3 regions of the Ruegeria sp. AI3 genome follow, and region 2 is predicted to be linked to each of the others. Evidence: riboswitches for the same ligand, from Rfam matches in the RefSeq annotation. Region 2 holds a riboswitch; each other region holds the start of a gene.

Region 1 (3,245 bases), on a different contig from region 2:
GGGAATGGGGTCCATATCCATATGAGCTTTGTGGATGATCATGGCGCGCCGTTGACCTACGCCGAAGACGGCCCCTGCGGCATGTCGGATCTGACGAGTGCCTTCGCTGCTGGAGTATTGAAGTATCTGGATGCGATCCTGGCCCTGACTGCGCCTTCGGTGATCTCGTATGAACGCCTGACACCGCATCGTTGGTCTGCGGCTTTCAACAATCTGGGCTTTCGCGACCGCGAGGCTTCCTTGCGGATTTGTCCTGTGACCGCAAAAGACCCCGCCTCAATCGCGGGGCAGTTCAATATCGAATACCGTGCGGCGGACGCTGCAGCTTCGCCTCATCTGGCGCTTGCTGCGGTTGTCATGGCCGGGGCGAAGGGGATCGAAGAAGGGCTACCCGCGCCCGTTCCAACTGAAGAGGATCTTTCGCTTTTGGACGTCGCAGAACTGAACCAAAGAGGGCTGGTGCGCTTGCCTCAGACCTTGGAAGACGCGCTCGACCGGTTCGTTTCCAACCCGGTTGTGACCGGCTGGTTCCCCGAAGGCTTCGCCGAGGTGTACCAAGCTCACAAACAATCCGAGATCGCGACAACCGCACACCTGGACACAGACGCACGCTGCCGATTGTACGAAGAAACATATTGACCTGAGCGGCTCGTCTTGCCGAAGCTCGCCCAATGCGACCTCTGGGGCGTCGTTTGGGTAATCTCGCGCCGTATGACGCGGCGCAAGCTGTTTAGCTCAGGATAGGGATGGATCATGAACCGTTCAGAAACCGATGCCATCTTGAATGTGCATAGGCTGGCTTTTGGCGAACCGGAAGGTGAAGAAATCGCTCAACTCGCCGAAGATCTCCTTGAGCATCCGGAAACGATTTCAATCAGTGTGAGGCGTGACGGGCAGATCGCGGGCAATGTCATGTTCACCCCGTTTGTCTTCCAGGATCACCCGGACGTTAAATGCTATCTTCTGGCGCCCTGCGGTGTCTCGCCCGAGCATCAAGGCCGCGGAGTTGGCAGAGAGATGATGGAGACCAGCATCAAGCACTTGAGGTCCATTGGAACAGACGCTGTCTTTGTGTTGGGCGTGCCGACTTTCTACCCCTTATTCGGGTTTGTCCCGACTGACAAAGAGACGCCATATCCGGACCTTCTGACGATCCCCGAGGCATGGATGACGCTTGAGCTCACTGCAGGATGTGTTGAAAAGCTGGCGGGCAAAACACTTGCGATTGCGCCCTTCATGCACGCGCATTTGTGGGACACATCACAACACGGGTGAATTCCGTTTTTTTGTTCTTGCCTCAAGCTGTAGCCCTGTTTCAGGTTTCCATTTCTGCTGGGCATGTCTGTTTTGTTTCTGGAAATGTCGCAAGGCTTTCAGCCGCGAATTCATCCCCGCGTAGGTTGCGCGTGTGAGGTGCTGCTGTCTGATTCTCGGGCGGCAGAGAATTGGGAAGCCGGTGCAATTCCGGCGCTGCCCCCGCAACGGTAAGAAAGGTCAGGTTCGACAGGTAACCACTGGGACGAGGATCCCGGGAAGGTGTCGAAACCGGGCGTAAGCCCCTTTCAAGTCCGGAAACCAGCCTTGCATATATGTCAAACCGCGGGTGGCGGTGGGGGCACAAGTTTCGGACGTGATCCTCGCACGGCTCCGGACTGGCCTCTGATGTCATCTGCCCAAGCTAAGCCGCGGGGCGCGGCAGGAGAGCCAGAAGTGAGCAACGTTCAAAGCCTGTTGGCGCGTCGAAACCCGGCCTATGCCCTTGAACAGGCATTCTATACAGATCCAGATGTATTTCAGGCCGATCTTGAGGCCATCCACTACCGCGACTGGCTATTTGCCATTCCGGCATGTGAACTGGTGAAAACAGGCGACTATGTAACCTACACTGTGGGCGCATACCGCGTGATCATCGTGCGCGGTGCGGACAATCAGATCCGGGCCTTCCACAACACCTGCCGCCATCGCGGGTCGATCATCTGCAAAGCGGCCAAGGGGAACTCGCCCAAACTGGTCTGCCCCTATCACCAGTGGACCTATGAGCTTGACGGCTCATTGCTGTGGGCGCGTGATATGGGGCCTGATTTCGACCCCAAACAACACGGGCTGAAAACCGTCCACTGCAGGGAACTGGCCGGGCTGGTCTATATCTGTCTTGCAGATGTAGCCCCCGATTTCGACACCTTCGCCAATAAAGCACGGCCCTATCTGGAGCCGCATGATTTGAACAACGCCAAGGTCGCCTTTGAAAGCACGATCATCGAAAAGGGCAACTGGAAGCTTGTTTGGGAAAACAACCGCGAGTGCTATCACTGCGGCGGCAACCACCCTTCGCTGTGCCGGACCTTCCCTGATGATCCCTCGGTAACCGGTATTGAAGGGGGTGAAGCCCCGGCCTTCATGCAAGCTCACTTCGACCGTTGCGAGGCTGCAGGGATGCCGTCGCAGTTCTATCTGCATGATGACGGGCAATACCGTCTGGCGCGGATGCCGCTGAAGGAAGGGGCGGAAAGCTACACTCTGGACGGCAAATCTGCGGTGCGCCGCTTTCTGGGCCGCGCGCCCTTTGCCGATGCGGGGACGTTGCTGAAGTTCCACTATCCCAGCACATGGAACCACTTCCTGGCCGATCACTCGATTGTCTTCCGCGTCACTCCGGTCAGCCCGACCGAGACCGAAGTCACCACGAAGTGGCTGGTCAACAAGGATGCGATCGAAGGGGTCGATTATGACGTCAAGCGCCTGACTGAGGTCTGGATGGCCACCAATGATGAAGATCGCCGCGTGGTGGAAGACAACCAGATGGGCATCAACAGTCCGGCCTATGTGCCGGGGCCGTATTCGGGGGTCCAGGAATCCGGTGTTCTGCAATTCACTGATTGGTATTGCAGCGCTTTGGCGCGTCACTTTGCGCCCAACACGATGGCGGCGGAGTGACGGAGATGAAAGACCTGAACGCTGTTGCCTCGATCTGGCAGGATGATGAGAGGCTGGAATGCGTCTCGGTCGTGCCCGAGACGCCAAACACCGCCAGCTTTACGTTCCGCGCCCCGTCCGGGGCTTTGTTTGCCTACCATCCGGGTCAGTTCCTGACGCTCGAGATTCCGGCACCGGGGCAGCCGGGAGGCGTTGTGCATCGGACCTATACGATCTCGTCATCCCCATCACGTCCGCGATCCATTACGATCACGGCCAAGGCGCAGCCGGACAGCATCGGTACTCGTTGGATGCTGGACAATCTGAAGCCG
Region 2 (3,245 bases):
CGAGGCAGCGCGGTAGCGAACACTGTCGATAATCTCGCGAATATCATTGACGCCGGTGCGGCTGGCGGCGTCCATCTCCATTACGTCGACATGACGGCCCTCCATGATGGCGACGCAGTGCTCACATTGGCCGCAAGGCTCGGTCGTGGGTCCGCCAGTTCCGTCCGGTCCGATGCAGTTCATGCCTTTCGCAATGATCCGTGCGGTCGTGGTTTTACCGGTTCCGCGAATGCCTGTCATGACAAAGGCTTGCGCGATGCGATCCGCCTCGAACGCGTTTTTGAGCGTGCGGACCATCGCATCCTGACCCACCAGATCGGCAAAGGTTTCCGGGCGGTATTTTCGGGCGAGAACCTGATAGGCGGGGCTGTCTGAGTCGGTCATGTCTGCTCTGGCGGATTCGGAACGTCACCGCAGCGTAGAGGCCTGCGCCGCCCGCGTCCACATGAGTTGAAGAACGATTTTGTTTTGGAAACCGGCGCGTCAGGGGTACACTCTGCAGATTGTGAATCAAGCCTAAAGTCAGGATCAACGCTTCCGGGGGGATGCTGTCATGACGAATTTGGTCATTCATGCTTTGCAAGTGGGCGGGGGCACACTTGCCCTAACGTCGATGCCGGGAAAGGGCGGCGACTATGCAGGCGACCTTGAAACGATTGGAGATTGGAGGCCGGGGCTCGTGCTTTCGATGACAACCGAGGCCGAGCTGGTCCAGTTTGGAGCCCGCGATTTTGGCCGCGACGTTCAGGGGCGCGCCAGCCGCTGGGTGCATCTGCCGATTCAGGATTTCGGCGTGCCACCGTCAGAGGTTGATGCGCAATGGCCCGATGTTAGTGCCGCGGCGCGGCAGGCTTTGTCTGGCGGAGGGCGCGTGCTTGTCCATTGTCAGGGCGGATGTGGTCGCTCTGGCATGGTTGTGTTGCGGTTGATGATCGAATGCGGCGAGGCTCCAACCCAAGCGCTGGATCGGTTGCGCAAGCTACGCCCCTGCGCGGTCGAAACCGATGCGCAGAAGCACTGGGCCACCTTGCCCGCCCGAGCTTTGGCAGACTCCTAAGCCGACAGTTGCAGTTCCGCCGGGGTCGTTTTGCGCGGCGCAATCACTGATGCCTCGAGCATGGCGCAGGGCAGGGATGTCATCGCTGCGCTAGGCAGGCTGCTCGTTTCGGTTCCGAACATAAGGTCGGCGTAGCGATGGAGGGTCTCGCTGTCGGCATTAGGGTCCGCTCCGCAATAGACCCGCACCCGAGACTGGCTGGCCCGAAACCGGGCGTGGCAGCCGTCCGTGCAATGGGTCAGGTCGCTGCTGCCTTCGATTTCGAAATCCGATGTGGTCGCCGGACCGGCTTGGTCCAGTGCGTCAACCATCGAACGCGCCAGCCGTGCCAATGCAGGGCAAGTCTTGCCGGTATGTTGGCAGATGGTTGCTGAGAACCTATGTGTCTTCGTCTTCCAGATCATCCTGCGCCCTCCGCGCGGTGGACAGGGGCTGGGATCAGGTGGGGCAGATAGGGTCTGTCACGGCCTGCCCGGACACCCCGCCCGAGTTTGGGTTATGTTGACGATGGCAGGTCTCCTGACTTGCGGGTCATCGCTTTGCCGACCTTCCCGGCCTTTCGGCCAGTGGATCTTCGACATCGCTCACCGCTTACAGTTGCGGGGGCAGTCGCGGATTTGGTTCGTCCCGAGCAAGCCGGGGAAAACCGCACCGTGTTCCCTTTTCATCCCGACTTCTTGTGAAAGCCGGGAACCATCGAACCATCGCTAGCGTTCATAACCATTCTGAGTCAAGTTGAACTTTCTGCGCTGCGGAAAGACGATCCGCAAAGTGGACGCGTGGTCAAGCGGGATCGCAGTTGACTTGCATGGGCTGTCTGGGGTCAAGTTGCAATGTGAACTCATCAGTTCAGTTTTCCACCGAGGATGCCCATGTTGGATGCAAACCAAACAGTGCTGATCGAAGATGTTCAGATCCCGGTGGGGGATGGTGCCCTGTCCGGGCGGATCTACCGGCCCGTGGCGCAGCCCGAAACCGTAGTGGTGGTCAACAGCGCGACAGGGGTTCCGCGAGACTACTACAAGCATTTCGCACAATGGTTGGCCTCGGATCGTGATATCGCCTGTCTGATCTACGACTACCGGGAATTCGGGCATTCGAAATCGGGCCCACAGCGTCGGTCGAAGATTTCGATGGCCGATTGGGCGTTGCAGGACATGCCCGCCGCGCGGGCCGAGATGCGCCGACGGTTCCCGCTGTCGCAGCAATGGTCAGTTGGTCATTCGCTTGGAGGGATGCTGGGGCCAGTGCAGCCGGATATCGAAAAGATTGATCGCATGATCTGCGTCTGTTCTGGCCTTGTGAAGTTGGGCGATCATCCTTGGCCGTACCGCGCTCTGGCCGGGTTGTTCTGGTATGGGCATGTGCCTCTGGTCGTGAGCGGCCTGGGGTATTTGCCGGGCAAGGCACTTGGGTTTGGAACAGACCTACCGCCTAAGGTCTATTGGCAATGGCGCAAATGGTGCACCGCGCCGCAAAGCTATCTGCCCGAGATCGGAGACACACTGCCGCAAGCTACGTGGCAGGATGCTGACGTTCCCGTCGACCTTTTTGCCTTCACAGATGATGAGATGGTCCCAGAAGCTGCCGTTTGGCGGTTGGCCGAGCTTTATGGTCCAAAAGCACGCCGTCACCTGTTGTCACCGGAAGAGTTTGGTGTTCGGGAGATCGGCCATATCGGTGTGTTTGCCCGCCGAAATGCGGTGCTCTGGCCACGATTGATCGCTTGATGGGGGGCGCCGGCGGACCGACGCCCCTTTTTCAGCCCGTGTTTCAATCGCCGCGCCGCGCGGATTTTCCGTGCATCGCAGATCGGACCATCTTGCCGAAAGCCTTGTCGCGTGCCCGCGCCTCGGCCACGGTCTCAGAGTTGCGCTGATCCTCGCGCCTCAGCTTGCGCCAGCGTTCCAACCGATCTGCATCCAGTGTGCCTGCTTCAATCGCCGCCTGCACAGCGCAACCGGGCTCGGCCTCATGCTGGCAATCCGAGAACCGGCAGGTTTGGGCCAGCTCCAGAATGTCCGAGAACACTTCGTCCACCCCGTCCTGCGCGTCGAGCAGGCGCAGGGCGCGCATGCCGGGGGTGTCGACCAGCCAACCGCCATTTTGCATCGGATGTAAGACGCGAGACGTCGTGGTGTGGCGGCCTCGGGCGTCATCCTCGCGGATTGTGGCTGTTGCCTGATCC
Region 3 (3,245 bases), on a different contig from region 2:
AGACGACGTGCATGGGCCTTACTCGGCGGCCTCGGTCACACCCGCGAGGATATCGCGGATTTCCGCTTCTTTGATATCGTCATGCTCGGCGATCACCACCATGCGCGAGCGGCGTTCCTCACCGGGGCCCCATGGACGGTCGTATTGATGACGCACACGGGCACCCACGGCCTGCACCAGCAGGCGCATCGGCTTGCCTTGCACGGCGGCATAGCCTTTGACGCGCAGGATGTTCAGCTCATTGGCCAGACGTTCGATCTTGGCGACCAAATCGGCAGGATCGGACTGTTCCGGCAGATCAACGATGATGCTTTCGAAATCGTCATGCTCGTGATCGTGGTGACCGTCGTGATGCGAAGGACGAGCGTCCATGTCATCCTCGGCTGCGGCCTCAAGACCCAGAACGACGCGCACATCCACGGCGCCTTCGGCCACTTCGACAACGGGCAGCGGGCGAGGGGCCTCGGCGGCGATGATCTCTTTGGCTTTTGCCACGCCTTCGGGACCGGCCAGATCAGGCTTGGTCAGCAGGATGATATCGGCGCAGGAAATCTGATCCTCAAACACCTCGGATAAGGGCGTTTCATGGTCGATCGAGTCATCAGCCATGCGCTGAGCGTCCACCGCTTCGACATTCGGAGCAAAGCGACCAGCGGCGACGGCCTCGGCATCGGCCAGCGCGATCACGCCATCAACAGTGATTTTCGATCGGATATCGGGCCAGTCGAACGCCTTCAGCAGCGGCTTGGGCAGGGCGAGGCCCGAGGTTTCGATCAGGATGTGATCGGGGCGCGGCTCCAGCGCCATAAGGGCTTCGATGGTCGGGATGAAATCATCGGCCACAGTGCAGCAGATGCAGCCGTTCGCCAGTTCCATGATGTTTTCCGCCGGACAATCCGGGATCGCGCAGGATTTCAGGATATCGCCATCGACGCCGACATCGCCGAACTCATTAACAACCACGGCCAGACGCTTGCCTTGCGGGTTCTGCATCAGGTGCTTAACGAGAGTTGTTTTGCCCGAGCCCAAGAAGCCAGTGATCACGGTGACGGGGAGTTTTTCCAAGTTGCTCATTTCAGGGCTCCAATCGGGGGAATACGGGCTGCGCAGTTTTTGCGGAAGTGTTCAGGGCGCTCACGCCATTTGACCAAGCCGTCCTCGGTCGCGAGGTACTTGGTGGCGCCGTCCACGATCACGTCGACATGGTCGGTTTCGTTCAGATGTTCATAGACGAAGGTCCAGCGTTCCGGGCCGCCACGCAGCACGATGGAACAGCCCTCGTTGCAGTTGGATAAACACTCCACGGCTTTAAGGGTTATCCCTTCCGGCAGGTCCGCCTGTTCAAGCGCCTTGTGCAACAGGGTGCCGGGGCGTTTCGCGTCGTCTTCAACGGGCAGTCCGCGACGACAGGTGGTGCAAACCAGCAATTCGACCGGAGCGGTCTCGGTCATGTCTCTCATCCCCCCAAATCCTCATCGTGGGGGACGGGGTTTCATGCGGGTCCCTTGACCCGACACCGGAACACCCCGTCCGGTTTCATCTTCGGGCGCTGGCAGGTCTCCCGGCTTGCGGATGTCAGAGGCGTCCTCTGTCGGATGTCCCGCCTTCCCGGCTTTGCGCCAGTGGCTCGGGCACCCTCTCCGGTCACGGTCGCGGGGGCGGCTGCGTTTGGCGGAAAACCCGTTGACGCATTCCCTTTTCATCTGCTCTCACAGACACCAACAGGAGGCTCATGCGGCACCGACCCTCAGCTTGTCAAGCGCGATGCAGTCCAGACCGCTGTGGTGCGTTGAAAAGCGACCTGCCAGCGTCGCTAGGCGGCATGAATCGGGCGCTGAGGCGTGGTCGCATGGCCTTAGGGCGCAAACGGAGGCGAAATCCATGAAAGTAGGTTTTATCGGGCTTGGGAATGTGGGCGGCAAGCTGTCGGGGTCATTGCTGCGTAATGGAATCGACCTGACGGTTCATGACCTGAGTTCCGATCTGGTTGAGGCCTTCGTCGCGCAGGGGGCCAAAGCGGCTGATAGCCCGGCCCAGATGATGCGCGATTGCGATGCCGTGATCACCTGCCTGCCGTCGCCTGCGGCTTCGGACGCGGTGATGCAAGAGATGCTGCCCGAGGTTGGTCCAGGTAAGATCTGGATGGAGATGTCCACCACCGACGAGGCTGAGGTCAAGCGGTTGGGGGCTTTGGTTTTGGAGCGCGGAGGGGCCGCAGTCGATTGCCCTGTCTCGGGTGGCTGTCACCGCGCGGCGACGGGCAATATCTCGATCTTCGCTGGCTGCGACCGCGACACGTTCGAACTTATCTTGCCCTTCCTGACCACCATGGGGCGGCGCGTTCTGCACACCGGAGAGCTCGGCTCGGCCTCGGTTCTGAAGGTGCTGACCAACTATCTTGCCACGGCCAACCTGATCACCTGTGCCGAAGCGCTGGTCACCGCCAAGGCCGCCGGTATGGATTTGAACACCACCTATGAGGCCATCAAAATCTCGTCAGGGACCTCGTTCGTGCACGAAACGGAAAGCCAGGTGATCCTGAACGGTTCGCGCGATATTTCGTTTACGATGGATTTGGTGAAAAAGGATATCGGCCTCTTTCAGGACGTCGCCGACCGCGCCGGTGTTCCGCTGGAAATCAATCCGGTGATGATCAAGATCTTTGAGGATGGCATCGCCCGGTTTGGCGAGCGTGAGTTGTCGCCAAACATCATCAAACGCCTGGAGGAGGCCACGGGCTTGGACATCCGCGCACCGGGTTTTCCTACGGAAATGCAGGACGATGAGCCGGAAGAACCAGGGTACGAGGTTGTGCCTCAGGGGCGTTCCTCCTGAAAACTGATTTCCGAAGACGGTATTTAGAGGAAGGGGATGTGGAGGCGAGTACCGGAATCGAACCGGTGTACACGGATTTGCAATCCGCTGCGTCACCACTCCGCCAACTCGCCTTTTCAAGTAAAATCAAATACTTGCCGTGGTGTGGTGGGCGTTTTAGCAGCTTTCATCGGGGGCGTCCAGAGGATTGCCGTCGATTTTGGGCCGCAAATCAATATTTGTGGGCGGCCGGTCTAAACGGATCGTGAACCAGGCTTGCGGCATCTGGGCCGTTGTCGAGACAGGTCGAGTGTGGCACAAGCCATTTATCCAAGGGATTGAAAAGAGAGATCAGATGTCAGATTTCGCAGCCCGGCGCCGCACCATGGTTGATACGCAGGTACGACCCTCGGATGTGACCAAGTTTCCAA

Evidence for each region. Region 2 has a riboswitch for cobalamin ahead of ACRZ95_RS22080 (hypothetical protein). Riboswitches for the same ligand answer to the same signal wherever they lie in the genome.
Region 1: linked by a shared signal. The riboswitch ahead of ACRZ95_RS17615 (aromatic ring-hydroxylating oxygenase subunit alpha) and the one ahead of ACRZ95_RS22080 (hypothetical protein) in region 2 are both predicted to bind cobalamin.
Region 3: linked by a shared signal. The riboswitch ahead of ACRZ95_RS03490 (DUF1636 domain-containing protein) and the one ahead of ACRZ95_RS22080 (hypothetical protein) in region 2 are both predicted to bind cobalamin.

What each region holds. Positions count from the first base shown of each region.
Region 1 covers NZ_JBQFYA010000012.1:113,740-116,984, reverse strand. Annotated here, with positions in the region: gene ACRZ95_RS17625 (glutamine synthetase family protein) at 1-639, shown strand, start outside; gene ACRZ95_RS17620 (GNAT family N-acetyltransferase) at 754-1,275, shown strand; cobalamin riboswitch at 1,395-1,598, shown strand; gene ACRZ95_RS17615 (aromatic ring-hydroxylating oxygenase subunit alpha) at 1,663-2,934, shown strand; gene ACRZ95_RS17610 (hybrid-cluster NAD(P)-dependent oxidoreductase) at 2,940-3,245, shown strand, end outside.
Region 2 covers NZ_JBQFYA010000022.1:1,484-4,728, forward strand. Annotated here, with positions in the region: gene ACRZ95_RS22070 (DNA polymerase III subunit gamma/tau) at 1-384, opposite strand, end outside; gene ACRZ95_RS22075 (phosphatase domain-containing protein) at 554-1,057, shown strand; gene ACRZ95_RS22080 (hypothetical protein) at 1,054-1,461, opposite strand; cobalamin riboswitch at 1,550-1,769, opposite strand; gene ACRZ95_RS22085 (alpha/beta fold hydrolase) at 1,930-2,787, shown strand; gene rsgA (ribosome small subunit-dependent GTPase A) at 2,831-3,245, opposite strand, start outside.
Region 3 covers NZ_JBQFYA010000001.1:698,138-701,382, reverse strand. Annotated here, with positions in the region: gene cobN (cobaltochelatase subunit CobN) at 1-13, opposite strand, end outside; gene cobW (cobalamin biosynthesis protein CobW) at 19-1,074, opposite strand; gene ACRZ95_RS03490 (DUF1636 domain-containing protein) at 1,071-1,451, opposite strand; cobalamin riboswitch at 1,535-1,738, opposite strand; gene ACRZ95_RS03485 (NAD(P)-dependent oxidoreductase) at 1,765-2,835, shown strand; tRNA gene ACRZ95_RS03480 (tRNA-Cys) at 2,875-2,948, opposite strand; gene ACRZ95_RS03475 (protein-L-isoaspartate O-methyltransferase family protein) at 3,170-3,245, shown strand, end outside.